DNA from 2 places in the Heyndrickxia faecalis genome. Region 2 is predicted to be linked to the other one. Evidence: predicted binding sites of a transcription regulator. Region 2 holds the regulator's gene; the other holds the start of a gene.
The links. The regulator CtsR, encoded in region 2, represses protease genes until heat stress. The targets are predictions, from matches to a motif close to ATGGTCAATAAAGGTCAAACA.
Positions count from the first base shown of each region.

Region 1: the regulator CtsR is predicted to act here: its motif matches at 8,262-8,282, upstream of clpP (ATP-dependent Clp endopeptidase proteolytic subunit ClpP).

Region 1 is NZ_CP158453.1:2,666,186-2,681,422, forward strand. It holds gene ABR335_RS13015 (YheC/YheD family protein) at 1-648, shown strand, start outside; gene ABR335_RS13020 (YheC/YheD family protein) at 645-1,826, shown strand; gene ABR335_RS13025 (helix-turn-helix domain-containing protein) at 1,892-2,779, shown strand; gene ABR335_RS13030 (ABC transporter ATP-binding protein) at 3,089-4,183, shown strand; gene ABR335_RS13035 (alpha/beta-type small acid-soluble spore protein) at 4,406-4,612, shown strand; gene fumC (class II fumarate hydratase) at 4,668-6,056, opposite strand; gene ABR335_RS13045 (hypothetical protein) at 6,527-6,802, opposite strand; gene ABR335_RS13050 (Rpn family recombination-promoting nuclease/putative transposase) at 6,799-7,725, opposite strand; tRNA gene ABR335_RS13055 (tRNA-Arg) at 8,070-8,141, opposite strand; gene clpP (ATP-dependent Clp endopeptidase proteolytic subunit ClpP) at 8,383-8,973, shown strand; gene ABR335_RS13065 (HPr family phosphocarrier protein) at 9,055-9,324, opposite strand; gene whiA (DNA-binding protein WhiA) at 9,524-10,477, opposite strand; gene ABR335_RS13075 (gluconeogenesis factor YvcK family protein) at 10,558-11,538, opposite strand; gene rapZ (RNase adapter RapZ) at 11,535-12,425, opposite strand; gene ABR335_RS13085 (NUDIX hydrolase) at 12,462-12,920, opposite strand; gene trxB (thioredoxin-disulfide reductase) at 13,707-14,654, opposite strand; gene ABR335_RS13095 (tetratricopeptide repeat protein) at 14,837-15,237, opposite strand, start outside.
Region 2 is NZ_CP158453.1:3,505,405-3,520,641, reverse strand. It holds gene ABR335_RS16775 (MerR family transcriptional regulator) at 69-494, opposite strand; gene ABR335_RS16770 (ABC transporter permease) at 562-1,320, opposite strand; gene ABR335_RS16765 (ATP-binding cassette domain-containing protein) at 1,317-2,267, opposite strand; gene ABR335_RS16760 (CtsR family transcriptional regulator) at 2,694-3,158, shown strand; gene ABR335_RS16755 (UvrB/UvrC motif-containing protein) at 3,178-3,723, shown strand; gene ABR335_RS16750 (protein arginine kinase) at 3,723-4,790, shown strand; gene clpC (ATP-dependent protease ATP-binding subunit ClpC) at 4,807-7,257, shown strand; gene radA (DNA repair protein RadA) at 7,490-8,860, shown strand; gene ABR335_RS16735 (PIN/TRAM domain-containing protein) at 9,207-10,292, shown strand; gene ispD (2-C-methyl-D-erythritol 4-phosphate cytidylyltransferase) at 10,359-11,039, shown strand; gene ispF (2-C-methyl-D-erythritol 2,4-cyclodiphosphate synthase) at 11,042-11,518, shown strand; gene gltX (glutamate--tRNA ligase) at 12,071-13,531, shown strand; T-box leader at 13,576-13,804, shown strand; gene cysE (serine O-acetyltransferase) at 13,933-14,601, shown strand; gene cysS (cysteine--tRNA ligase) at 14,582-15,237, shown strand, end outside.

The sequences.
Region 1 (15,237 bases), 840 kb from region 2:
AAACCGGTGAATGGCAGCCTTGGCCTCGGCGTCCATCAAATCCTTTACCACCATGCTTCCGGTGCGTATTATTGCCGGTACCGGGACACTGGCAACCGATTGTTAAAATTCAGCAGCCTTGAAAACTTAATGAACCGTGTTTTTTCCAAAAAGCAATGGAACCGGCTGCTTGTCCAGCAGGGCATTTTTCTCGTAACAGACGGAGGGCGGCCGGTTGATTTCCGGGTCCATACCAATAAAGACGGGGATGGAAACTGGGTCGTTACAGCAATCGCGGCAAAAGTGGCCGGCCCGGGAAGCCCGACAACGCATGTGAGAAGCGGCGGATTAATTAAAACACTTCCCGAGCTTACGGAAAACCCGGAACAACAGGAGATGTACCGGCATGCACTGGAAACAGCCGCCCTCAAACTTTCCCGTGCCATCGATGAACATGTCGAAGGAATCATTGGAGAAATCGGGTTTGACCTCGGCATCAGTACGGACGGAAAAGTATGGCTGTTTGAAGCCAATTCAAAGCCCGGGCGCTCCATTTTCAACCATCCGTTCATGAAGGCGTGCGATTTATTGACGCGCAAAATGAGCTTATCATTTGCCGTTTATTTGACGGAACGGCAGGTGCAGTCACCAGGGGAAATGTTCCCATGACCGTCATCTGGTTTGACCGCAAGGAAAAAATGTTTAAGCGCACTACCCCGTCCCCGCTTTTTTGGGGAAAAGAAGCGGAACTGATTCCTTTCTCCGCGAAACCCGGTGAGGAAACGCCTCACCGCCTGATGTTAAAAGGAGCATCGGCCGGCCCCCTTATCGGGATACTTATCAGTAAATCAAAGAAAGCCATCAGCGGAGATCGTGATTTTTTTATCGCCATTCAACAAGCATTGCAGGAAAAACAGGGCGGTCTGTCTTTTTTATTCAGCCTTGCCGATATTTCAGCACATATTACCGGTGTGTTTTGGGATATAAAACAAGAAAAATGGCACAGGGCAATGTTCCCGCTTCCGGACGTGGTTTATAACCGGATCCGGAAGCGGGAGGAAGAATCGGGCGAAGATTTCCACCGCTTCACCACGCTTCTCCGGCAAAAAAGGATTCCTTTTTTCAACCCGCATTTTTTAAATAAATATGATGTGTACGAAAAATTGAAGCAGGACCCGGCGATTGCTGGTTTTCTTCCGGAAACGGCGCTTATTTCTGATGAAGACAGCTTGCACGCTTTTTTATTGACGCACAAGGATGTCTATATCAAGCCCGCCGCCCGTTCGCAAGGATACGGCATCCGCCGCATTGTAGAGGGACCCTGTGAGACATGGACATTTTACACGCCCCAATCCGCCCGCTTGCCCGCCAGCTTTTCGGATGTGTGGCAGGAGATTGGCCTGCTTGCGGAAAAAGAAACGTACATTGTCCAAGAAACCGTGCCAACATTATTGCTTGATGGTCGGAAATATGACTACCGTGTCCACGTCCATTACGACGGAACAGGTTACCGGGTTACCAGCATCGGCGTGCGGGTTGCCCGCCCCGGCGGCATGACAACCCATACGGCAAAGGGCGGGGAAACGCTGGTGCTATCTTCCCGGGAAAAAACGGAGATTGAAAAAAAGCTTGCGCCGCTCATTTCAGCATGCGGCAATGCTTTAGCGGAATCATACGGCTTTTTCGGGGAATTTACCGCTGACATCGCACCCGGCAATGAAGACAGCTTTTATTTGTTTGAACTGAATGCGAAACCAATGTCCTTTGATGAACCTGAAATTGAAACAGCAAAAACCCAGAAACTTGCCGATTTGTTTTATGCCGTTACCGGATTTTTGGCAAAATGATTCCCTCCCTTTAAAAAAATTGAGTAAAATAGACTATATCCAATGAAAAACTGAGGGGTCCAAACATGCTGGAAAGATTAAAAACGAGGTATCCAAATGCTTGCATTGCAAATGAACCGATTGCGGCGAAACCTTTGTTGTGGTTTTGGATGGAAGAAGAAAAAAAGTATTTCGGGATTGATCCGGTCGAATTGACACCGGAAGAAACGCTGCTGTTAAAGACATTATTCCCAAAATTTCAAGAAAATACTGCCGGCACGACGAGCGAAGCATCCAAATGGTATGACTACCTGTTTTTGCCGGATGCCGATGCCCCTGTCCATGACGGCGTATATCGCGTTACACAATTTGCGCTGGCAAAAGCAGGGTCGGATGTATCCGGCGTTCAGGAAGCTATCAAAAACATGTTTGTGCCTGATGTCTTGGTGATTGTGACCAATCAGCTGGAAGGCATTGTGATTGAAGAAAAAAGTGAAACAATTGCAACCAAAGACGATCTGACGGCATCCCTCCGTGCGTTTGAAGGGGATTTCTACACCCCTGTTTTGCTGTATTTAGGCGAATTTCAGGAAATGGCAGCATTAAAGCACCACTTCTCATTCGAACGCCGGCTTTTCGAATTTGCCAAAAGCCGCCGGAAAACGTCCGCTTTGTTCACGGTTCATTCCCTGCTTCCCCTTTATTTGCTGTCTAATTTGCCTGAAAGTGAAAAGGGCCTGCTCTTTCAATCCCTGCACGGGCTGTTTGAAGAAGACCGGGAAATGGGGCAAACGATCAAACGGTATCTTGAAAATTTTGCGAATGCCAGCCTGACGGCAAAACAATTATTCATCCACCGCAATTCCTTGCAGTACCGGATTGAAAAATTCGAAGAAAAAACGGGTTTGAATTTAAAACATTTTACAGATGCGATCTTTGCGTATTTCGCCTGTCTCGAAACCTTTGGCGGCTAACCCTTCCGATAAGTCTTACGTGATCTGCCTTGAGATGGAATAGGCCTATTTTACAAAAAATGGTTGTATCAAGAGTGGCATGCCGGCATCAGCTCCCATGTTGTAATGAATGCGGCAACCAGAAGAATGGAAAACGAGCTGCTTTTACATTGCCAGGATCCCGGCTCTCTCATTTCACTGCGTCAACCGGGAAAATCGTGTGGGCAGGGTGCCGAAAATCGCCCTGCATTTTTTGTGCATCCTGACGTTCCCATTATGAAAGGGTTTTCTTTATAATAAAGACAACTTATAACGGGGGAGGATTTTACGATGACAGAACTTGCGCTTGAGCATATTTATAAGATTTACGACAATAATGTAACCGCTGTATCCGATTTTAATCTACATATTAATGACAAGGAATTCATTGTATTTGTCGGTCCTTCCGGCTGCGGGAAATCGACGACGCTCAGGATGATTGCCGGGCTTGAAGAAATTTCAAAAGGCGATTTATACATGGATGGCAAACGGGTGAACGATGTCGCGCCGAAAGATCGTGATATCGCGATGGTATTCCAGAACTACGCGCTTTATCCGCATATGACGGTATACGACAATATGGCATTCGGGCTGAAACTCCGCAAAGTGCCGAAAGCGGAAATTGACAAGCGGGTACAGGAAGCCGCAAAAATTCTTGGCCTTGAAGAATATTTAAAACGGAAACCAAAAGCTTTATCAGGCGGACAAAGGCAACGGGTTGCCCTCGGCCGCGCGATTGTACGGGATGCAAAAGTCTTCCTCATGGACGAACCTTTATCAAATCTGGACGCAAAATTGCGGGTGCAAATGCGGGCCGAAATTGCCCGGCTTCACCAGCGTTTGCAAACGACGACCATTTATGTGACGCATGACCAGACGGAAGCAATGACGATGGCTTCGAGGATTGTCGTCATGAAAGATGGTGTCATCCAGCAAGTCGGAACGCCGCGTGAAGTATACGACTCACCTGCTAACCTGTTCGTCGCCGGTTTTATCGGCTCACCAGCGATGAACTTCTTCCGCGGTAAACTGGATAACGGCAAATTCCACTTAAACGAATCGGTTCAGATTGATGTGCCGGAAGGAAAAATGAAACACTTGAAAAGCCATATCGGGAAAGATGTCATCCTCGGCGTCCGCCCCGAAGACATCCACGATGAACCTGTTTTCATTGAGACAATGCCGGGCGCTACCATCAAAGCCACGATTGATGTTTCCGAACTTCATGGCGCTGAAACAATGCTTTATTCCAGAATCAACGGGCAAGAGTTTATCTCCCGCATCGATTCCAGGACGGTTGTCAAACCGGGTGACGAAATTACGCTCGGGCTTGATATGAACAAAGCCCATTTCTTTGATGCTGAAACAGAATTAAGGATTGGGTGAATAGAAATGCCGGCTGCTGGTTGCAGCCGGCATTTTTTCACTGCAAAAATCACCAGCGATTACCATCCAGGAACCAGTATAATTAAAATTTTTTCCTCCATAATACGTAGTACATCGATCAAATTCCGCTGGGTTCAACCAAGAAGGTGGCGGGGAATTCCCCGCTTGCTGGTGCAATTCCAGCCGACCCAACCAAAAACTTACAACGAGGAGATGACACAGATGGCAAACAACAGCAATTCAAACCAATTGTTAGTTTCCGGTGCTGAGCAGGCTCTCGACCAAATGAAATACGAAATTGCACAAGAATTCGGCGTAAACCTCGGCGCAGATACGACATCCCGCGCGAACGGATCTGTCGGGGGAGAAATTACAAAACGCCTTGTGCAAATGGCTGAACAACAACTTGGTGGTACTTTCCATTCGTAATAAAACAAACCAATAAAATGGCTGAAAAAAAGGGGGGCAATCGCCTCCCTTTTTATCAGTGATTTAAATTGACCATTTTTTCCGGCACAATCCACTCCTCATATTGTTCTTCGGTTACATAACCTGTTTTAATGGCGGCTTCTTTCAGCGTCGTACCTTCCTTGAAAGCAAGTTTCGCAATTTGGGCCGCTTTTTCATAACCGATATGCGGATTTAAGGCCGTCACCAGCATGAGGGAACGATTGACATTTTCCCGGATCGTTTCTACATTCGGTTCGATGCCGCGCACGCATCTTTCATCAAATGACTTCATCGCATCGCCGAGCAGATGGACGGACTGCAGGAAGTTGTATATAATTACCGGTTTAAATACATTTAATTCAAAGTTGCCCTGGCTCGCGGCAAACCCGATTGCGGCATCATTCCCGAATACTTGGACCGCTACCATCGTCAACGCTTCGCACTGGGTCGGGTTGACTTTGCCAGGCATAATCGAGCTGCCCGGTTCATTGGCCGGGATCGTAATCTCACCGATTCCGCTTCTCGGCCCGCTTGCAAGCCATCTGACATCATTGGCCATTTTCATTAAATCTGCAGCAAGCCCTTTTAATGCCCCGTGGACATGAACGATTTCGTCATGGCTTGTGAGTGCATGGAATTTGTTATCAGAAGAAACAAACGGGTAGCCGGTCTGTCTTTCTAGTTCTTCCGCAACTTTATCACCGAAAGTCGGGTCCGCATTAATGCCGGTGCCGACAGCCGTGCCGCCGATCGCCAGGTTCAAAATATGTTTTGCACTTTCTTTGATCATTCGTTCGCTTTTTTCCAGCATGGCACGCCAGCCGCTGATTTCCTGGCCGAGAGTAAGCGGGGTTGCATCCTGCAAATGCGTGCGCCCGATTTTGATGATTTTCATGTATGCTTTTTCTTTTTCAAGCAGCGTTTCTTTCAGCTGTTCCAGCGGCGGCAACAGCCTTGTCTGTAGTTCATGGTAGGCGGCAATATGCATTGCAGTCGGGAACGTATCGTTCGAGCTTTGCGACATATTCACATCATCGTTCGGATGGACGTGTTCAGCACTATTTTCTCCGGAAAGAATTTCGTTTGCCCTTCTTGCCACCACCTCATTCACATTCATGTTTGACTGGGTGCCGCTGCCTGTTTGCCAGACAACAAGCGGAAAATGTTCATCAAATTTCCCGTCCAGCACTTCTTCACAAGCCTGGACAATGGCCTTCATTTTGGCATCCGATAATTTGCCGAGGCGATTGTTGCTGACGGCAGCCGCCTTTTTCAAATGGGCAAAAGCGCGGATCACTTCCATCGGCATTTTTTCCCCGCCGATCGGGAAGTTTTCCTTGCTGCGCTGCGTTTGTGCCCCCCAATATTTGTCCCGCGGCACTTTCATTTCTCCGAGTGTGTCTTTTTCAATTCGGTACTCCACTTTCTTCCCCTCCTGTATGTGCTTACAATTGAGTTTTGCAAAACGGTGGAAACGGTGGCAAGCCTAAAAAACTTGCCGGTATGTAGCTGCAAGTTTATTTTACTATAAATTCCCGCAAAGCAACACCTCAACGCTCGCGAGTCGCTGATCAATTCCTTTTTGAAAACAATTTTCAGGAATGAAACTTGCACCAAAAAAGCGGCATATCCGTTCACGAGCCGGCCAATGCCGTACATTTACCGTTTGCCGGTATCACAGTCCTGAAAAAATGCCTGCCACTCTCCGGATTTGCCGGATTGTAACAGACATCATTCCCCGCTAACGACCGCTTGAACGGCACCCCTGCTGACTCAGGCCGGCCGTTTTTTCAATGCATTGCGGGTCGCTACCGCCCTGAGCAGCCTGTTCGCAATGGTGTGCATTTATTTTATTTCATATATTCGCGAAATCAAAATAAAAATTCGGCAGCTTCAATACTTGTCCTGCTTTGTCTCCAGTTGCTGTTTTATTTTTTCCACTTCTGTCTGGCTCAGGCCGGTTTTTTCTACAATTAATTGAAGCTCCGTACCTGCCAGCAACATTTTGATGGCAATTGGAATCGTTTGTAACAATTCTTTTCTTTCTTCTTCCCTTCCTTCTTCTCTTCCCTTCTCTACTCCTATTTCAATTCCTTTCTTATACCCGCGATCAAAGTAAGAATTCGGCAGCTTTAATACTTGCTCTGCTTCGTCATAACTCGGGTTCAAGGCTTTTCCCCTTCTATCTGCCTTTTGATTTTCATGATCTCATCTTCACTCAAGCCGGATGCTTGGGCAATGACCTTCACATCCACTTGATTTTTCAACAAGTTAACAATAAATCTTCTTAACCTTTCTTCCCCTTCTTCCCTTCCTTCTTCTCTGCCTTCCTCTTTCCCCTTCTTATACCCGCGGTCAAAATAGGAATTCGGCAGCTTCAATACTTGCTCCGCTTCGTCCGGATCCAGCATTTTAATGTTTTCCATTACTTCCGCCTCCTCTTTTTCGTTCAATTTTAAATAATAATCAAAGAAACCATATAGCAGCCTCATTTTTGCAGGGTCAAGCTCCATCCGGGCCAGCATCCGCAGAAACTCCAGTTTGACCTGCACCCGTTCTTTTTCTGTATACCCCATTTTGCTTAATAATGCTGCGGCAACTGGGTTGTTGCTCCGGATATAATTTCTCCAATTTTGTTTCATCAGATGAATGGATAAATAGTGAAAACGAAGAATTTCAATGTTGTGGAACGCAAAGATGTATGTATCAGGGGTTTCTGTTTTCTCCTCGTAACTAAAAACGGCAATCGGCAATACCGGTTTCCGGTGCCGGAGATTGATCATCATGTAATAACGAAACATGCGTTCAGGAAAAGGCTTCTCGTAATACGACTGCGGCTCTACATGGATGAGAATCACGGTATCTTTGCCTTTTACCTTCGTTTCGGCAAGGATGTCAACCCGTTTTTGCTCACCGCCTGGAAAGTCCGTAAACTGTTCCTGCGACAAAAACCGCACCCGGCGGTAGTCGAGATCCGCTGCCACATCCGGGAAAAACGCCTCCATAAACTCCTGAAAAAAGTTTTGGATCAGCTCCTTAAAAAAACGATCATGCACGTGATAACCGGCATGTTTTTCCATTACAAGTTCCAATGGCAACACCCCTTTTCTCATTTTTCAGTTTTATTATAAAGGACAAACGTTCGTTTTTCAAGTGGATTTTGCAAATTTGGTCCGGCATTCTCCTTTTGCATATTTCTTATCAATTTATCGTAACCAATAAAGCCCTCCATGATTTATACAAAAACTGTTCAAAACCTGAATATATGGCACTATGAAGGAAATGTCGCAGGTGGCGCAATGAATGAGATTTGTGGTGCAAAATTCATTCAATTTTCGCCTTATTTTTCCGTATCAGAGAAAAAGAAAAACGACTGCAAATGCAGTCGTATCAAGGGTTTAAAAAATTTTAAGCTAATTGTTCAGTTTTTAGAAAACGCCCTCGGCAGGAATCGAACCCACATTTTGAGAACCGGAATCTCACGTGCTATCCTTTGCACCACGAGGGCAATAAGTGATTCAACAATAATAGATTATAAAGGACAATGAACAAAAAAGCAAGCCCCTTTTTGGTTTTATTTTATCGGAATTTGGTTATGATGGGTATTGTAGTTCAGGTGAAGGCAATTCTTTTGACCTTCATTGACCAATATTGTATGATCAGTACATAAGGATGGAGAATAATTCCTTTAACATCCATGATATAGCATATGATGGACCATTCCGAAGAGAAGAAGGAGGATACTCAATATGAATTTAATTCCCACAGTAATTGAACAAACAAACCGCGGGGAACGCGCATACGACATTTATTCCCGCCTGTTAAAAGACCGGATTATTATGCTTGGCAGCGCGATTGACGACAATGTTTCCAACTCGATTGTTTCCCAGCTTTTGTTCCTGGAAGCGGAAAACCCTGAAAAAGATATTTATCTTTATATTAACAGTCCTGGCGGGAGTGTCACTGCGGGCCTTGCCATTTATGACACCATGCAGATCATCAAACCGGACGTGCAAACGATTTGCGTCGGGATGGCTGCATCAATGGGCTCCGTGCTGTTGACCGCCGGCACGAAAGGGAAACGTTATGCCCTGCCGAACAGCGAAGTGATGATTCACCAACCATTAGGCGGCGCCCAAGGCCAGGCAACAGAAATTGAAATCGCGGCAAAACATATTTTGTATACGCGCGCGAAATTAAACAAAATTTTGTCCGACCATACCGGCCAGCCGATTGAAGTGATCGAAAGGGATACAGACCGCGATAACTTCATGAGCGCGGAAAAAGCAAAAGAATATGGTTTGATTGACCATATTATGACAAAAAAAGAATTGAAATAAAATTGAACAAGGCCGTCCGCAAGCGGGCGGCCTTGTACTGTGTTTGAAAAACCTGCAGGCTGACCGGCGCATGCGCTTACATTAGGACGGAAGTTTTTCTTTTCCTTCAATATAGTTTGCCAAATGTTCAAATGCTTCTTCTTCATCACTCCCGTCCACGCTCAGCGTAACAGTTTCTCCATGGCCTGCGGCAAGGGTCATCAGCCCCATAATGCTTTTTGCATTCACCTTTCTTCCTTCTTTTTCAAGAAAAATTTCCGATGAAAAGCGGGTGGCTTCCTGGACAAATTGGGCTGCAGGACGCGCTTGCAAACCGGATTTTAATTTCACTTCCAATTGTTTTTCGATCACGATAACCCTCTCCTTTCAAGTAGCAGGATAGGGGCGCTGCCAATACGCCCCCCATCTTTGTACTTTTTAAACCTATTCATCTTAGATAAGTTGAATTTTAACATAACTACTTCTTTACATGTTATGAGAAGCCATGTCTTATCCTGCTCGTAATTTGCGCGAAAAACTAAAGCTTATAATATATAGATGTTGGTACCCATTATGAATTTTTATTGACAGGCCCGTTTGCCCGCAGTTTCTCGGCAATTTCATCGATTTTGCGGAGCCGGTGATTGATGCCGGATTTGCTAATATGCCCGCCGGACACCATTTCGCCGAGTTCCTTCAAAGTCACATCCTGGTGGTTCACGCGCAATACTGCAATCTCGCGCAGTTTCTCCGGCAGTGCATCAAGGCCGACCGTTTCTTCAATATAGCGAATGTTTTCCACTTGACGGAGGGCGGCTCCGATCGTTTTATTCAAATTGGCCGTTTCGCAATTGACGAGCCGGTTGACGGAATTGCGCATATCCCGAACAATCCGGACATCTTCAAACCGGAGCAGGGCATGATGGGCACCGATAATATTGAGAAACTCCGTAATCTTTTCCGCTTCTTTTAAATACGTAATATAGCCCTTTTTTCTTTCAAGCGTCTTGCTGTTTAAATGAAACCCGTTCATCAGGCGGCATAGCGCATCGTTGTGCTCTTTGTATTGGGAGGAAATTTCCAGATGATAAGAGGAAGTTTCCGGATTGTTAACGGATCCGCCCGCCAGAAAAGCCCCACGCAAATAGGAACGTTTGCAGCACTTTTTCTTCAGCAGTTCCGGGGAAATGTTCCGGGTAAAGGTAAAATGTTCACCGAGAATATGCAAATCTTCCAATATTTCTTTTGCCCGGGCCTTTAGCCTGACAATGTAGACATTGTTTTTTTTCAGGCGCATTTTTTTCCTGACTAATAATTCCACCGGGACGTCATATAATCTTTTTACAAGGACGTAAATTCGCCTAGCAATGGCGGCATTTTCCGTCTGCACATTGACAACCAGCACCTTGTTGGAAAAAGATAAAGATCCGTTCATCCGGATCAGTGCCGATAATTCGGATCTCACGCAGCAATCTTTTACTGCTAAATTGGTCAGCTCTTTTTTGATCTCTGATGCAAATGACATCCTCCAGGCCCCTCCCTTGGCAAAATTTAGAGCTATGCGAAAAAATGCACATGAAAAGGGGATGTTCCACCTTTATCCTTTCACCGGGCACTGGAGCGTGAAAGCCATTGCTGCTTTTTCAAAATATCATAAAGGATTTCGGCAACTTTTTCCGTATCGTGGCGGATGACCCCGCCTTTATACGTTAAAATATTTCCCGAAACCACCTCCAGGCCGAGCCCCATTAAACGCTTCACGTCGTATACAACAGGCTGTGCCAACTCCTTGCGATACCGGTGCATAATCGGTTCCGGCACATCTTCATCATTAACGAGGATCGTATCAATACAGGCACTACCCATATGGTTGAAAATCGCCTGCACATGATCCGCGGCAGTATAATGATTCGTCTCGCCCGCCTGCGTCATCAAATTGCATACATACACTTTTTTCGCATTTGCCTGGCATACTGCTTCTCCAAGACCTGGCACCATTAAATTCGGCAAAATACTTGTATAAAGGCTGCCTGGGCCGATCACGATCAAGTCAGCTTCCTGAATGGCCGTTAATGTTTCCGGAAGCGGCTGAATGACTTCTGGGGTCAAAAACACCCTTTTGATTTTTTTGCCGGCACACGGAATTTTGGATTCTCCGGAAACGATCGATCCGTCTTCCATTTCGGCGTGCAACACGACACTTTGGTTGGCGGATGGTAAAACCTGCCCCCGTACATTCAGGACTTTGCTCAGTTCCTTTACGGCGTGCACAAAATCTCCAGTTATCGAAGTGAGCGCCGCAATAATCAGATTGCCAAGCGAATGCCCGGAAAGTTCATCGCCGGTTTCAAAGCGGTGCTGGAACATTTTTTCAAGCAGCGGCTCCACATCGGATAAAGCCGCAAGCACATTGCGGATGTCCCCCGGTGAAGGAATGTCCATTTCATTGCGGATTCTTCCGGAACTCCCGCCGTCATCTGCAACAGTTACAATGGCACTGATCTCAACCGGGTATTTTTTCAGCCCCCGCAAAAGCACGGGAAGCCCCGTCCCGCCTCCGATCAGTACAATTTTCGGATGCCTCATGGCTTACGCTCCTCTTTTCTTTTAATATCACGGTGAGAAATCGTTGTATGATAGTCTTTTTCAAAAAAATGGCCGATATACTCGGCAAGCGCGACAGAACGGTGCTGGCCGCCCGTGCACCCGATGCCGATCACCAGCTGGCTTTTCCCTTCCCGTTTGTAATGCGGGAGCATAAAAGCAAGCAAATCGGTCAGCTTTTCAAGAAATTTTTGCGTTTCATTCCATTTTAAAACGTAAGTGTATACCTCTTCGTCCAGTCCGGTTTTCTGGCGCATATGTTCAATGTAGAACGGATTCGGCAAAAACCGGACATCAAAAACAAGATCGCAGTCAATCGGAATGCCGTTTTTGAAGCCGAACGACAGGACATTGACCGTGAAAACCGACTGCTTATTCGCCGAAAACTCCAACACGATTTTTTCGCGGAGTTCGCGCGGTTTTAAATTGGATGTGTTGAGAATAAGCTGCGCGCGCCCTTTCAGCTCCTCGAGGATTTTTCTTTCCTGCTGTATCCCTTCGAGCGGCGTCCCATCCGGCGAAAGCGGATGGGACCGGCGCGTTTCTTTATACCTGCGCACGAGCACAGAATCATCCGCATCCAAAAATAAAATGGTGGGCGTAACCCACGAAGACTTGTCAAGTTCATCCAGTGCCCGGAACAAGTCATCAAAGAATTCACGGCCGCGCAAATCCATTACAAGCGCGACTTTATTCATTTTATTACTGGCATCTTTCATCAGTTCCAGAAATTTTGGCAAAAGCGTCGGCGGCAAATTATCGACACAGAAAAACCCGAGATCCTCCAGGCTTTGGATCGCAACCGTTTTTCCGGCCCCGCTCATGCCGGTAATGATGACAAACTGCATTTGATTTCCTTCTAAACCCATTCTTTTTCCCCCTGACGGAAAATTTAGCATGGCGTTTCAGCTTGGATCGAGCCTGTATGAAAGCAATTCAAAGTCGGGCGTGTACGTAAACTGGCCGTAGATGATGCCGCTTCCGTGGACCATATATTCCAAAATATGGGTATCTCCCGCCGCCATCGGCAAGTTTTTAATTTCATCAATAGCATGCCACTGCAAAATTCCTTCAGCAGATTGCTCGAAGTTTTTGCCGTCGCCGTCTGTTGCGACAAACGTAAACATCATCCATTCAGACACGGGTTTATCCCTGTCTTTGATGACAATCGTGAAAACGCCCTTTAAATCAGGGTGTTTTAAATAAATGCCAGTTTCTTCGCGGTATTCGCGAATCACGGCTTCACGGACCGTTTCTCCTTGCTCCATTTTCCCACCGGGTGCAACCCACCAGTTGCGCCGCGGCTTTTGCAGCAATAAAACCTGTCCGTCTTTGATGAATACACAATTTGTTATTCTTTGCAAAGGAGTCACCTCATATCTGAACCGGAATGATGCGGACAAATCCGCATCTATTCAACCGATGGATAAACCTTTCCCGTGCGTAAAACCATGTACCTTTTTATTATACTATTAATGAAATGGTTGAACAATGAATGCACCTGCCCCGTTTGTGTCAAGTTTTCCCCAATCGTGAAAATCGCATGGGTGAGGACAAGTCCGTGGCTCCTGAACTTTGATTTGTCTTTCACCGGGCAGATGAAGGACAAATGGCTGGCAGCTGCGCTTTGTTTTGTCTTTCATTATGCCGGTGAAGGACAGAATACTGGCAGCCATCTTATAAAATGTCTTTCATCGGGGTGATGAAGGACAAATCGATACCCGTCATACCTTGTTTTGTCTTTCATCGCATCGATGAGGGACAAATGGCAAGCAGTCGCGCTTTGTTTTGTCTTTCATCAAACCGGTGAAGGACAAATAGGCGCCCGCCACCCTTTAAAATGTCTTTCATCTCCCGTATAAACGAGCCAGCGCATTTATCAGCCGGAAAAAGCAGCGCAATATCCCGCACCGCAATTTTTGCGCAAAAAAAGAGCACAGGATTTTCCTGTGCCTGGGAGATAGGTTCCTTGAACCGCTTATAGCCGGAGCCATAAGTGTTCTTGGTTCAAACATATAAAAAAGGGGGTCAATTTATATTTACATCATACCGCAAGTTTATTTCATGCGGGTTACAAACACGTTAAAACCACTTGACGTTTTCCCTGTTTTTAGCAAAATGCCGAGGATGCACGCCTTTTTATCCAGCAATCAACCGGCTTTCATGGCTTCTTTCACTTCTTCTACATAATGCTGGGCGTTTTGTGCGGCAATGCTGCCGTCGCCCGTTGCCGTGACGATTTGGCGGAGCGTTTTTTCACGGACATCGCCGGCTGCAAAAATGCCCGGAATTTTCGTTTCCATTTCCTCATTCGTCAAAATATAACCGGCTTCATTCGTAATGCCCAGGTTTTCAAAAGGCTTGGTCAAAGGCACCATGCCAATATAAATGAAAACGCCGTCCGTTTTAAATGGTTTTTCTGATCCGTCCACAGTCGAAACGAGCGTCACAGCGCCGACTTTTCCGTTTTCTTCATGGATTTCTTTCACCGTATGATTCCAGATAAAGTCAATTTTTTCATTTTTAAAAGCCCGGTCCTGCAGGATTTTTTGCGCCCGCAGCTGATCACGCCGGTGCACAATCGTCACTTTATTGGCAAAGCGCGTCAGGTAATTTCCCTCTTCAACAGCCGAGTCACCGCCGCCAACGACAACGAGATCTTTTCCTTTGAAGAAAGCGCCGTCGCACACTGCACAATAAGAAACGCCGCGGCCGCCCAGTTCGTTTTCGCCTTTGACACCGAGTTTCTTATATTGGGCGCCCGTTGCGATAATCACAGCAAGCGCTTTGTATGCTTTTGCGCCTGCTTTGACAATTTTATAATCCCCGTCTATCTCAATGCCTTTAATATCGCCGTATGCATACTCGGCACCGAACTTTTTGGCATGCTCAAACATTTTATTTGATAGCTCCGGACCGAGAATCGATTCATAACCCGGATAGTTTTCCACTTCTTCCGTGTTGACCATCTGGCCTCCTGGAACGCCACGCTCGATCATCAAGGTTTTCAAGTCTGACCGCGATGCATAAACGGCAGCTGTCATCCCGGCAGGCCCCGCCCCGATAATGATCACATCATAAATTTGTTCTTCACTCATCGTTTGTACCACTCCTTATTGAAAGGCCGCGGCCGGGAAACCGCAGGCCGCCTGTTTTCATCGTTCCACAAAGATGCAATTCCATACGATTTTTTTGAAAAAAACCCACTCTCTTTTATGCAGTGGGGTTTTCTTTCATTCTCTATAGTAAAGGAATATTGGTTTATCGTCTATTTTTGTGCTTAAAGGAGCGATTTGATCCGGTTTGCGTATTTCCTTAATGTGGAGACGGAAATCCGGTACTCCCTTGCGATTGCCTGTTGGGATACTTTATCGCCTTTTTGGTGATGCCACAAGTAATCGATAGCGGCGGCAAAACCGGACTCATTTTGAAACCGTTCCCCGCGTTTCAGACCGGTTAAAAAAATCGAAAACCAGGCGAGCATTAAGTTCGTATAGCCCGGAAACATCGGACCGTAATGGCTGTGGAGGATACATGCAATATTGTGGCCGCGCACAAACACCTCATCCGGGTCAAACGATTCGCGAATATCCGACTCCAGCACATGGGCGAGATAAATTTTTTCGGTCAGCGTAAAATCGTCAAGCGGTTTAAAATCCGGATGCGATACGATATCCGAAC
Region 2 (15,237 bases):
ATGATATTGCTTCCATGGCAGAGTCGTTCATGGATTCTATATCAATTGCCTGATTCGACAAGTCAAAATCATTGTTTTTTCAAATGTTCGTTTTGGTCTTTTAAGGCTTCTTGCCATTCGTCTTCCGTTTCAAAACCTTTAAACATGGTTTTTATATCTAAATCGACTCCTTCTTTGGCATTTTTAATGGATGAATTGATTGTCTTGATTAGTTCTTTAAATCGTTCAACTTTTTGTTCTAATAAATATTTTTGCTGAATCAACGTATCCTCCCTGTCGATTTCTCTATCCAATAATTTTTTAATTTCCTTGAGAGGAAAATCCAATTCTTTGTAAAAAAGGCTTTGTTGTAATCGTTCTAAATCTTTTTTTCCGTATAAGCGATAGCTGGCTTCTGTCGTTTGCTCCGGAATCAAAAGACCGATTTTGTGATAATGGTGTAATGTCTTTACTGTTGTATGTGCTAGTTTTGCAACTTCATGAACGGTATACATTTTTCCTCCCCCTTTCATTGCTCTTTATACTAAAATATCCTCTAAGGTAAGAGTCAACACGTTTATGTCACTTTTTTCTTTGAACATCATACGTGAATTTACAAAAGAAAACAGCCATAACAAGACATGAAATAATCAATAAATAGTAGTTGATTGCGGGCGAATGGTTGAAAGTAGACTGTGATGCTCTAACTACCCAGTCAACTGGATTTATTTTTGACAGGATACTTATCCATTTTGGTAATAAATTGCTTGGCATAAAGGCAGAAGACAAGAAAATCAACGGGAAAGAGAAAAACTGCATGACCGTGATCATTGTTGAGTGCTTTTTGGTTAGAACGGCAATTCCAATTGAAATCGCTCCGATTAGACACGAAAATAATGCTGGTGTAACAAGAAAAAGAATTTGTGAAACGATTCCTATTGGCAGTCTGAACCCCATAAAATAGCCAATTATTACTAACAAGTTGGATTGAATCAATTGAAAAACGAAAATGTAGACTAAATCACCAATGATAAAAATTAGGTTATTCTTCGGAGCGATTAAATATCGGTTAAATATTCCTTCTCTCATATCATCTAACGTACTCATTCCTAGATAGATTCCGCCAAATAAAGCATTCATGACCAGAATTCCCGGTAAAATATACGATACATAACTGGATTCATCAAACCCACTCACGGAAGATATGTTTGAAAATATCGTGCCAAACAGCACTAGGAAAATCAATGGTTGGAACATTGAAATGATAATGGCTATTGGATTTTTAATTACCGGTGTTAGTCTCTTTTTTGCTAATAACAAAACGAATGTTATGTTATTCATTGCTCTACTCCTTTCTCATTAAAGTTCGCTAAATAAACGTCATTTAACGTTGCCTGTTTCAGTTCACTAAATTCAATTTCTACGTTACTTTGAATTAAGTACCTCAATAATTTAGACAGAATTTGTTGTCCCTGACTCGTCATAATGGTTAATGTTGTTGGTTTTAATTCGTAACGGACGACCTCTTTCAAATCAGAAATATATTCTTCGATTTTTTGAACGTTGGACAAATGTAACTTTCGATAATGAATCTCGATTTGATCAGCCGCAAGTTTATTGATCAGTTCTTTTGGCGTCCCAATATCCAGTATCTTTCCATGGTTGATCAATGCAATTTCAGTTGCAAGGTCATTCAATTCCTCTAAATAGTGTGTTGTTACAAAAATTGTCGTCCCTTCATCTTGAGAAATTTTTGTAACGATTTTCCATAGGGTAGTTCTCGACTCTGGGTCTAATCCAGCTGTAGGTTCATCCAGTAAAAGGACTTCTGGTTTATAAAGCAAACTTATCGCGATATCCAATTTTCTTTTCATTCCACCCGAGTAAGTCCCAACCAGATCATTGGATACCTGGAATAAATCAAATTCCTTTAACAGGTGTTCCCCTCGTTCCATTATTTTTGAAGTGCTCATGCCATACATTTTTCCTGCAATCAAAATGTTTTCCCAAGCTGTTCCAGTCGAAAATACAGTTGTTTGTTGGAATGTGACTCCAACTTTTTTTCGAACTTCCTTCACATTTGAAACAACATCTACACCTGAAATTTTGACAGTACCCTCATTTGGCAAGGATAAAGTAGCTAATATACTCGTCAAAGTAGATTTTCCTGCACCATTTGGACCAGTAAGTCCGAAGATAGCGCCTTTTTTCACTTTGAGAGACACATTATTTAATGCTGCCTTTTTGCCAAATGATTTGCAAACATCATTTACAATTAGTTCATACATATTCTTCCCTCCTCATTTCTTACAAAAAGAACGTTAAGCTATCCTCTTAGAGGAGAGTCAACCATCAAGTATTCTTTTTATAAAAGTCGAATTGGAATGAACTTAACGGAGCTGCAGAAAGGAAAAACTGAATTTCTCGCCTATATAAAATGAACTTCAGTTTTTGCTTCAAGCCCGAGCATCAATTTGCATGATGACTGCTTTTTACAGGCAACAGAACTGCGATATTTGTTCATTTTATATGGAAAGCGAAAACGTTCAGTGGAAAATCAGAAAGAAAATAACCCAGGTTCGTAAAATTCGATGATCTCCCCAAACAGAAATGCTGAAAAAGGGGCAGTTTTCCTAGTTGCATTTTCTGTAAGGAATCCTGTATAATTAAAGTCAAATATAGTCAAAGTCAAAAGAAGGTGTCAGGAGGTGGCTTTGATGAAAAATATATCGGATATCATAGAGGAATATTTAAAACGGATTCTGGAACTGAATGAAAAAGAAATTCTTGAAATAAAACGCAATGAGATTGCCGATAAGTTCCAATGTGTCCCTTCGCAAATCAATTATGTCATCAATACGCGGTTTACGATTGAAAGAGGGTATATTGTTGAAAGTAAAAGGGGCGGCGGCGGCTATATCCGGATCATGAAAGTGCGGCCTGAAAGCGATGCGGAACTGATTGACCAGCTGCTTGTGCATATCGGCAATGTCATCTCCCAGTCGAATGCGGAAGCCATCATTCTCCGCCTCGTTGAAGAAGAGGTGATTTCAAGGCGGGAGGCAAAAATCATGCTCAGCGTGATGGACCGCTCCGTGCTCTACATCCAGTTGCCGGAACGGGATGAACTGCGTGCCAGAATGTTGAAATCGATGTTAACGACCTTAAAATACAAGTAACAATAGAGGTGAGTATGCCGTGATTTGCCAGGAATGCAATGAAAGGCCGGCAACGATGCATTTTACTAAAATTATAAACGGTGTGAAAACGGAATTCCATCTTTGCGAGAAGTGCGCGCAGGAGAAGGGGGAAAAGTTTTCATCGGATTGGGGGAAAACCTTTTCCTTCGATAATCTGCTCGCGGGCCTTTTTAATTTTGATCCGGCCATCCAACTTTTCAAACAGGAAACAGCACCTGACCCGGATGTGCTTCGCTGCAACCATTGCGGGATGACATTGAACCAGTTTTTAAACACAAGCCGGTTAGGCTGCCCGCATTGCTATGAGACGTTTCAGCACCAGCTTGTTCCGATTTTGCAGCGCCTTCATGGCGGCAACGTTGCGCATGAAGGAAAAATACCTGCACGGATTGGCGGTGCCATTTATACAAAGAAAAAATTGCAGGAATTAAAGGCGGCGTTGCAGGAAGCCATCAGCCAGGAAGAATTTGAAAAAGCAGCAGAACTCCGCGATCAAATTCGCGCACTTGAAGGTTCTTCTCAAGCAAAAGGAGGGGAACAATAATGTCTTTAGAACATTTTTTGCACAAAGCGTCCAGCTCCTGGATGAACGAGCAAGGGCCTGAATCGGAAATTGTGCTGACGACACGGGTTCGTCTGGCAAGAAATTTAAAAAATTACCGGTTCCCGTCCTTGTTTACCAGCGAGGAAGCAAGGGAAATTATGAAAACAATCCAGGATATCGCCCGAAATCATTTTCCGGCTGAAATGCAGGCTGAATTTTTAAAAATGGACGAATTAAAACCGCTCGAAAAAAGGGTGCTTGTGGAGAAACACCTGATTAGCCCGCAACTTGCCGAAGAAGCGGGTGACGGGGCAGTTATTTTGTCAAGCGGCGAAGATATTAGTATTATGATAAATGAGGAAGATCATTTACGCATACAATGTCTTTCTCCAGGGCTTCAATTGCATGAAACGCTTCAGAAAGCCAATCAGCTTGATGACCTGCTTGAAAATTGGGTCGATTATGCTTTTGATGAAACGCTCGGTTACTTAACCAGCTGCCCGACAAATGTCGGAACGGGCATCCGCGCATCGGCCATGATGCATTTGCCGGGACTTGTGCTGACACAGCAAATTAAACAAATCATTCCGGCGATTCATCAGCTTGGTTTGGTGGTAAGAGGAATATATGGCGAAGGAAGCGAAGCCATCGGAAATATTTTTCAAATTTCCAACCAGGTGACACTCGGAACATCGGAAGACAATATTGTCTCGGATTTAACCAGTGTCATCCGGCAGATCATTACACAGGAAAGATCGGCAAGGGAAGCATTGGTGCAGACTTCAAACATACAATTAGAAGACAGGGTTTACCGTTCGCTCGGTGTCCTGCAAAACAGCAGGATCATTGAAACAAAAGAAGCGGCCCGTTGTTTGTCCGATGTCCGGCTGGGAATTGATCTGGGCTATATTCAAAACATTTCGAAACAAATTTTAAATGAATTGATGATTTTAATGCAGCCGGGATTTTTACAGCTTTATGCCGGAAGAGCGCTCAGCCCGTATGAAAGGGATATCCGGAGGGCTACACTGATAAGAGAACGTTTGAGGCTTGAGGAGACCAAATGAACAGGAGGAATGACAGATGATGTTTGGAAGATTTACAGAGAGAGCCCAGAAAGTGCTGGCCCTTTCCCAGGAAGAAGCAATCCGCCTGAAACATAACAATATCGGAACGGAACATATTTTGCTCGGACTTGTCCGCGAAGGGGAAGGCATCGCGGCAAAAGCGCTGTACGGCCTGGGTTTAAGCGCCGAAAAAATCCAGGAAGAAGTGGAAACCCTGATCGGGAACGGCCAGGAAATTTCCCAAACGATCCACTACACGCCAAGGGCCAAAAAAGTGATTGAACTGTCAATGGATGAAGCGAGAAAACTCGGGCACTCCTATGTTGGAACGGAACATATCCTCCTCGGGCTGATCCGTGAAGGTGAAGGCGTGGCGGCACGCGTGCTGACAAATCTCGGCGTTAGCTTAAATAAAGCAAGGCAACAGGTGCTCCAATTATTGGGCAACAGTGAAGCGTCCGTACAGGGCGGTTCGGCGGCCAGCGTCAGCACACCGACACTGGACAGTCTGGCCCGCGATTTAACAGCGATCGCACGGGAAGATTCCCTTGATCCTGTAATCGGGCGCAGCAAAGAAATTCAACGCGTCATTGAAGTACTGAGCCGGAGGACAAAAAACAACCCTGTCCTTATCGGGGAACCGGGCGTTGGGAAAACGGCCATTGCAGAAGGCCTTGCCCAGCAAATTGTGCATAATGAAGTGCCGGAAACGCTGCGTGACAAACGGGTTATGACGCTTGATATGGGTACGGTTGTGGCCGGTACAAAATACCGTGGCGAATTTGAAGACCGCCTGAAAAAAGTCATGGATGAAATCCGCCAGGCCGGTAATATCATTCTTTTCATCGATGAATTGCATACCTTAATTGGGGCCGGCGGTGCGGAAGGAGCCATTGATGCTTCCAATATTTTAAAACCGTCGCTTGCCCGCGGCGAACTGCAGTGCATCGGGGCAACAACACTGGATGAATACCGGAAATATATTGAAAAAGATGCTGCACTGGAAAGAAGGTTCCAGCCGATCCAGGTCGATGAGCCGACGATTGATGAGTCGATCCAGATTTTAAAAGGGCTGCGCGATCGCTATGAAGCACACCATCGCGTCTCGATTACCGATGAGGCGATCGAAGCCGCTGTAAAACTTTCGGACCGCTATATCGCAGACCGGTTCCTGCCGGATAAAGCGATTGACTTAATCGATGAAGCCGGATCGAAAGTGCGTCTTCGTTCCTTTACAACGCCGCCGAATTTGAAAGAACTGGAATTGAAACTGGAAGAGGTACGCAAGGAAAAAGATGCGGCCGTCCAGAGCCAGGAATTTGAAAAAGCGGCTGCGTTAAGGGATACCGAACAGAAACTGCGCGAACAGCTGGAGGAAACGAAGAAAAACTGGAAGGCAAAACAAGGACAGGAAAACAGTGAAGTCACAGTCGATGATATTGCGCTTGTTGTTTCGAGCTGGACGGGAGTTCCGGTGACGAAACTGGCACAAACCGAAACGGAAAGGCTTCTGCACCTTGAAGAGATCCTTCACTCCCGAGTGATCGGGCAGGAAGAAGCGGTACTTGCAGTGGCGAAAGCAGTCCGCCGTGCACGGGCAGGGTTAAAAGATCCGAAACGCCCGATCGGTTCCTTCATTTTCCTCGGGCCGACAGGGGTCGGAAAAACAGAACTGGCGCGGGCGCTTGCGGAAGCGATGTTCGGCGATGAGGATGCCATGATCCGGATCGACATGTCCGAATACATGGAGAAACATTCGACTTCCCGCCTCGTAGGTTCGCCGCCTGGATATGTCGGTTTTGAAGAAGGCGGGCAGCTGACGGAAAAGGTACGGAGAAAACCGTATTCGGTTGTGCTGCTTGATGAAATTGAAAAAGCGCACCCGGATGTGTTCAACATTTTGCTCCAGGTACTGGATGACGGCCGGCTGACCGATTCCAAGGGCCGCACGGTTGATTTTAGCAATACGATTGTCATCATGACATCGAATGTCGGCGCAGATGCTTTAAAACGCAACAAGAGCGTCGGCTTCACCATTCAGGATACCGTCGAGGCCGATTATAAAGACATGAAGGACAAAGTGCTCGAGGAACTGAAAAAAGCGTTCCGGCCTGAGTTTTTGAACCGTGTTGATGAAACCATTGTGTTCCATTCGCTCGAGAAGAAACAGTTGAACGAAATTGTCACGTTGATGGCGAAAGAATTGTCGGACCGGTTAAAAGAGCATCATATCGAACTTGTGCTGACGGATGCCGCAAAAGAAAAAGTGGCGGAAAAAGGCTACGATCCGGAATACGGCGCGCGGCCGCTGCGCAGATCGATTCAGAAAAACATCGAAGACCGCCTTTCGGAAGAAATGCTGAAAGGCAATATAAAAGAAGGGCAAAAGGTATTGGTCGATGTAAAAGACGGCGAATTTACTTTTGCCAGTGTGGCAGAGTCGGAAGCTGTATCGTCCAATTCTTAATGCCGAAAGCAGGAAAGGGTACAATGGTTTTGGCGATTGTACCCTTTTTTTCACATATATAAAATTTCGCGCCAAAATCAATGGCGATTAGGATAACATTGCTTCTGGCAACACATAAAGAAGGAGTACTGTTTCGTTCAACCTATGTGGCGGTTTCTTATACGATTTTAATTCAATTTCAAGATACTTTGTATACACTTATACACATAGATATGAGGGAAAGGGGTTTAAGATGGCAAAAAAAACCGTAAAGTTTGTTTGCCAGAACTGCGGCTACGAGTCGCCAAAATGGATGGGAAAGTGCCCGCAATGCAGCCAGTGGAACCAGATGGTGGAGGAAGCGGAGACGCCAAAACGGAGGGGCTTTTTTTTACATCCGGAGCCTGGAAATGAAACCAAAGCGGCACCTATTACGTCTATAGAGTCTAAAGAAGAAAAAAGGACAAAGGTGGATTTTGGAGAGCTGAACCGTGTCCTCGGCGGCGGCATTGTTGCCGGATCACTTGTTTTGATCGGCGGGGATCCCGGGATCGGCAAATCAACGCTGCTTTTGCAAGTGTCATCACAACTGGCAAAGCACGGGTTAAATGTACTGTATATTTCCGGGGAGGAATCGGCGAAACAGACGAAGTTAAGGGCGGACCGGTTAAACATCCATACCGACCATCTTTATGTGCTGCCGGAAACGGACCTTTCCGTGATCCAGCAGGCGATAGATGAACTGAATCCCGGCTTTGTGGTCATTGATTCCATCCAGACGATTTACCATCCGGAAATCCAGTCTGCGCCGGGCAGTGTGTCGCAAGTGAGGGAAACGACTGCACAGCTGATGCGGACGGCAAAAACAAAAAACGTGGCCATCTTTATTGTCGGCCACGTGACAAAAGAAGGCTCCATTGCCGGCCCACGTGTGCTTGAACATATGGTGGATACGGTCCTGTATTTTGAAGGTGAACGCCATAACGCCTACCGGATATTAAGGGCGGTCAAAAACCGCTTTGGTTCGACGAATGAAATTGCGATTTTGGAAATGAAAGAATCCGGTTTGGAAGAAGTCCAGAACCCTTCCGAAATTTTTCTGGAAGAACGGACAAAAGGTGCAGCCGGTTCTACCGTGGTGGCTTCCATTGAGGGGACGCGCCCGGTCCTTGTCGAGATCCAGGCGCTGTTGGCCCCGACGTTTTTCAATATGCCGCGGCGGATGGCATCCGGGATTGACTATAACCGTGTCACGCTGATTATGGCGGTGCTTGAAAAACGGGCCGGTCTTTTGATTCAGAACCAGGATGCTTATTTAAAAGTCGCCGGCGGCCTGAAAGTGGATGAACCGGCAGTGGATTTGGCAGTTGCTGTCAGCGTGGCATCCAGTTTTCGCGACAAGCCGACAAATGCGGATGACTGCATTATCGGAGAGGTCGGGCTGACGGGGGAAGTCAGGCGGGTGTCCAGGATTGAGCAGCGCGTCCAGGAAGCGGCAAAACTTGGTTTCCGGCGGGCGATCATCCCGAAAAATAATATGGGCGGGTGGACGCCGCCAAAAGAGATTCAAGTGATCGGCGTCTCCACAATCCAGGAAGCTTTGGAAGCGGCACTCGGCGGATGAGAAAGGGAACAAATTTCCGTGCCTTCTATGTGTTCTTTGGATCAGTGCGTGAGGGTACCGGAGGAAGCGGAAGGCACTGGGAAGTGAAGGAAAGCGTGGAAAAAAACGGAACCCACTTGATAAGCAAATAACTGCCGCAAATCTGCGTTTACAGGATCCGTTATGATGTAAAGACAGAAAAGACAGCGGCTGGCAGGATACAAATTTTAAAAGAAAGCAGGGGATGTGCATGAAGCCTGAAAATGCCCGGAGAAAACCGCGGCGATTAACTGGCTCGGTAGGGAAAAATACGAAGGCAAACGTTTTAAACCCTATTTTTTGTTTATAATGTATAAAGGAGGTGAACATGTTGTTAAGACGGCTTATACAAATTTGTTTGGTACTGATTGGCGGCACGCTCGGTGTTTTCCTGCTGCCTGATTTTTACAAGCTTGTGAAAGTGGATTATGTGTTAATCAACAACCCGTATGTTTCAGCGCTGTTGGGGGCTATTATCTTTTATCTTATTACTTTCTGGTCCATTCATTATATCGTTGATTTTGTCGATTGGTTTGAGGATTCACTGGTAAAAGTCCCGATGACGGAAATTTTTTCCGGCACCTTTGGCCTTGTGCTCGGCCTGATTATTGCTTATCTGGCAAGCATTCCGGTGCGGGGAATTCCGATTGTCAATACAATTGTGTCGATTACACTTACAGTATTGCTCGGTTATATCGGATTTCAGGTCGGTTTTAAGAAAAGAGAGGAAATTTTCAATTTGTTTTTCAACCGGCAGCATAGACGGAAAGGCGGGACAGAGCAAGAAGGGCATCCGCAGCCTGGAAAACAGGTGAAGATTCTTGATACAAGCGTTGTCATCGACGGACGGATTGCGGATATTTGCCAGACCGGTTTTCTTGACGGGCCGATTGTGATTCCGCTCTTTGTGCTTGAAGAATTGCAGCATATTGCCGATTCTTCGGATGCTTTGAAAAGAAACCGGGGCCGGCGTGGGCTTGATATCTTGAACCGGATACAGAATGAACTGCCGATCGAAGTGCAAATGTATGAAGGCGATTTTGAAGATATCCAGGAAGTTGACAGCAAGCTCATTAAACTGGCAAAATTGATGAACGGGATTGTCGTGACGAATGATTATAATTTAAATAAAGTATGTGAATTCCAGAAAGTCAAGGTGCTCAATATCAATGACCTTGCCAACGCCGTAAAACCGGTTGTGCTCCCCGGCGAAGAGCTCAATGTGCAACTCATTAAAGACGGGAAAGAGCATCACCAGGGGATTGCCTATTTGGATGACGGCACGATGATTGTTGTCGAAGAAGGCAAAAATTACATTGGCAAACGCATTGATGTGCTCGTGACAAGCGTCCTGCAGACTTCGGCGGGCCGGATGATTTTTGCCAAGCCGAAACTGCTTGAAAAAGCGTTATAATGCAGCCTGGAACACCCGCGGCGCCGGACGCGGGAAGTTCATACAGGATGCCGGGGGAGATTGGATTTGACAGATTATGAGGTGATTATACCGGCAGCCGGATCGGGGAAGCGGATGGGCGCAGGGTTCAACAAATTATTTCTTGAACTGAACAAGCGCCCGGTCATTGCGGTTACAGCAGAAGTTTTTTTGGCCGATCCGTCCTGCAAAAAGTTGATACTTCCCGTGCAGCCGCATGATAGGGAAGAGATGAAGCGTATTTTGCCCCGCTCGGAAAAAATAGTATTTGCCCGCGGCGGTTCTGAACGGCAATATAGCGTACGGAACGGGCTGGAACTTGCCGGAAGCTGCAGTGTCATTCTTGTGCATGACGGTGCAAGGCCGTTTATCAGCGCCGGATCCATTGCAGCGCTGGCGGCAATGGCCGGGGAAAAAGGGGCGGCGATAGCGGCTGTTCCGGTAAAAGACACGATCAAAAGAGCAAAAGACCAGATTGTAACCGAGACGATTGAGCGGAGCAGCTTGTGGCAGATCCAAACGCCACAAGCTTTTCGCACGTCTGTCTTGAAAAAAGCGCATGAAGCGGCGGAACGGGACGGCTTTCTCGGAACGGATGAAGCCTCACTGGTCGAACGGATCGGCCATCCTGTACATATTGTGCCGGGAAGTTATGATAATATTAAAATTACGACACCGGAAGATCTTTATTTCGCAGAAGCGATTTTAAAAAAGCAGGGGGGAGGATGAAGATGTTCAGGATCGGACAAGGCTTTGACGTGCACCGGTTCGGGGAGGGACGTCCCTTGATGATCGGGGGAGTTGAAATTCCATATGAAAAAGGTTTGCTCGGCCACTCCGACGCGGATGTGTTGCTTCATGCCGTAGCGGATGCCTGTCTCGGGGCCATTGGGGAAGGGGATATCGGCCGGCATTTTCCGGATACAGATGCGGCATTTAAAGATGCGGATTCTGCGGCGCTTTTGGCGCATGTTTTTCAGCTTGTGAAACAAAAAGGATACAAGCTCGGCAATCTTGATTGCACGATTATTGCCCAAAAGCCGAAAATGGCGCCCTATATCGGGAAAATGCGGGAAACGATCGCGCGCATTTTGGAAGCGGAGATCGGGCAGGTCAATGTCAAGGCGACCACGACGGAAAAACTCGGCTTTGCCGGGCGCGAAGAGGGCATTGCGGCGCAGGCGGCGGTACTGCTGGAGCAGGCTTAACCGGCGTGGCTGCAAGGGTGCTGAAACAACGGGCAGTTTAAGGCACGTACTGCCTGCTGGACATTTTAACGGTGTATGGCAACAGAAGTTTCGTCAAAAATGGTGCAACGGAGCCGGGCAGCTGTTAACGGAAACCTTTCTTTTGCTGGAACAAACATAACCGGTGTATCGCTGCAAAATCGGGACAAGCCGTGCGGTTTAGGACCCGCACTGCTGCTGGAACCATTTTAACCGGTGTATGGCCTGGAGATGTTTTGCCGAAAATGGTGTAATGGAGCAGTGCGCCCGGTTATCGGAAACCCGTCTTTTGCTGGAACAAGCATAGCCTGGCGGGGGCACTCGTGGTACAGTGGCAATTCCATTATCCCGTCTTTTGCTGGAACAAGCATAATAGCAGATATTTTACCTGCAAGATGTGCGATGGCATCCATCCGCCGGTTCACGTCAATCCATCTTTCGTCCGCCGAACCGGACACACCACCGGTTTACGGCTTTTTCAGACGGTGATACAATAAAACAAGACAAAAAGCGACAGTTTAAAGGAGAATCGACATGGCAAACGAAATCAGAGTACGGTACGCTCCGAGCCCGACCGGTTTTTTGCATATCGGGAATGCCCGTACCGCATTATTCAATTATTTATTTGCACGCAGCAAGGGTGGAAAGTTCATTATCCGGATTGAAGATACTGACCAGAAGCGGAATGTGGAAGGCGGTGTGGAAAGCCAGCTGAAATATTTGAAATGGCTCGGCATCGACTGGGACGAAAGCATTGATGTCGGCGGCGAATACGGCCCTTACCGCCAGTCGGAACGCCTTGATATCTATAAAAAATATTATGAAGACCTGCTTGACCGTGGGCTGGCTTATAAATGCTATTGTACGGAAGAAGAACTGGAAGCAGAACGCGAAGCCCAGCTTGCACGCGGGGAAATGCCGCGTTATTCCGGGAAATGCCGCCATCTGACAGAAGAAGACAGGAAACGGCTTGAAGCGGAAGGGCGGAAACCGAGCCTCCGTTTCCATGTTCCGGAAGGCAAAGTGTATACGTTCAACGATATCGTAAAAGGCGAAGTGTCTTTTGAATCGGACGGGATCGGCGACTTTGTCATCGTTAAAAAAGACGGCATGCCGACTTACAATTTTGCGGTTACGATCGATGATCATTTAATGAAAATTTCCCACGTGCTCCGGGGGGACGACCATATTTCCAACACGCCGAAACAGCTGATGATTTATGAAGCATTCGGGTTTGAACCGCCGGTATTCGGCCATATGACGCTGATTGTCAATGAACACCGGAAAAAATTGAGCAAACGCGACGGTAGCATTATCCAGTTTATTGAGCAGTATGCGGAACTCGGTTATTTGCCGGAAGCACTATTTAATTTTATTGCCATGCTCGGCTGGTCACCGAAGGGCGAGGAAGAAATTTTTTCGCGGGAAGAATTTATCCAAATTTTTGACCCGGAACGGCTGTCGAAATCGCCCGCTTTGTTTGACCGCCAAAAACTGGCATGGATGAACAACCAGTATATGAAAAAGCTCGATTTGGATAAAGTTGTGGAGCTTGCGTTGCCGCATCTTGTAAAAGCAGGGCTCGTTCCGGAAAACCGGACACCTGAAGAAGAACAATGGGTGCGCAAACTCATCTCTCTCTATCAGGAACAAATGAGCTACGGCGCGGAAATTGTCGAATTGTCGAAACCGCTCTTCTTTACGGATGAAATCACATATGACGAAGAAGCAAAGGAGATTTTGTCGGGAGAGCACGTTCCGGAAGTGCTCCGTGCATTCCTTGAAGAACTGGACAGAATCGAACCATTTGAAGCAGGCGAAATCAAAAAAGCGATCAAAGCAGTGCAAAAAGCAACCGGACAAAAGGGGAAAAAGCTGTTTATGCCGATCCGTGTTGCCGTTAGCGGCCAGACACACGGCCCGGAACTGCAAAGCCTGATCGAACTGCTCGGCAGGGAAAAAGTAAAGAAACGCCTTGAAAGAATCACGGGTTAACATTTTTTCGAAAATAGGATATGATATGGTTAAAATAGATGTATGAAAAAGCGTTGAGAAGGAGAAGTAGGAAGAGGACGCTTCAAAGAGAGAACCATCGCCGGCTGAAAGTGGTTTAAGCCCCTCCTTTTCTGAAATGCACCTTCGAGCCTGTATCTGAACGCGTTTGCCAGTAGGATGCAGCGGGGCCGCCCGTTAACAGGGAAAGTTGGGCAGCGGGCAAGGCCTGCCGCCAAACAGAGTGGAACCGCGCGATCAAGAAGCGTCTCTGTCCGTTGCAGAGGCGCTTCTTTTTTAAATTGCAGGTCCGATGACAAATCCGGCTGATGGAAATGCAAAGCGGAAGAAATTTTATAAACGGACGGGGAATGGGAAAAAAACAAGCGAAAGGGGAGTAGCACATGTTTAAGCGGTTGAAGGAAGACATTGAAGTGGTTTTTGATCAGGATCCGGCAGCACGGACGTATTTTGAAGTGATCTTGACTTACTCCGGTCTTCATGCCATCTGGGCACACCGGATTGCGCACTTTTTTTATAAAAAGAAAATGTTTTTTATCGCCCGGGTGATTTCGCAGCTCAGCCGCTTCTTTACCGGAATTGAAATCCACCCCGGTGCACAAATCGGCAGGCGGTTTTTCATCGACCACGGCATGGGGGTTGTGATCGGGGAAACGTGCGAAATCGGCGATAACGTGACGGTTTACCAAGGCGTTACGCTCGGCGGCACCGGGAAGGAAAAGGGCAAGCGCCATCCGACAATTAAAGACAATGCGTTAATCGCAAGCGGAGCGAAAGTTTTAGGTTCGATTACGATTGGGGAAAATGCAAAAATAGGGGCAGGTTCTGTCGTATTAAAGGATGTCCCCCCCAATTCGACAGTGGTCGGCATTCCTGGCAGGGTCGTCGTCCAGGACGGCGTCAAAATCAAAAAAGATTTAAAACATAATGAGCTGCCTGACCCTGTTGCGGACCGCCTGAACAGCATGCAGCAGGAAATCGATGCTTTGCGGTCGGAAGTGGAACAACTGAGAAAGGAAGGGGCAAGAATGTATGAGCATTCAGATATATAATACATTAACAAGAAAGAAGGAGCCGTTTATCCCGCTTGAAGAGGGGAAAGTGAAAATGTATGTATGCGGCCCAACTGTCTATAACTATATCCATATCGGAAATGCACGGCCAGCGATCGTGTTTGACACGGTCCGGCGCTATTTGGCGTTTCGGGGTTATGATGTAAACTATGTGTCGAATTTCACCGACGTGGACGATAAACTCATTAAAGCCGCGAAAGAACTTGGAGAAGAAGTGCCGGCTTTAAGCGACCGGTTTATCAAGTCTTATTTTGAAGATATTGATGCGCTCGGTTGCTGCCATGCAGACGCCCATCCGCGTGTGACGGAAAATATGGATGCGATTATCGCGTTTATTGAAAAATTAATTGAAAAAGGCCATGCCTATGAATCAGGCGGTGATGTTTACTACCATACGAGAAGTTTTCCGGACTACGGTAAATTGTCTCATCAATCGATTGACGAATTGAAATCAGGTGCGAGAATTGAAGTAGGGGAAAAGAAAGAAGACGCCCTTGATTTTGCCCTTTGGAAAGCGGCAAAAGAGGGGGAAATTTCGTGGGACAGTCCGTGGGGGAAAGGCCGGCCGGGATGGCATATTGAATGCTCGGCAATGGCGAAGAAATACCTTGGCGA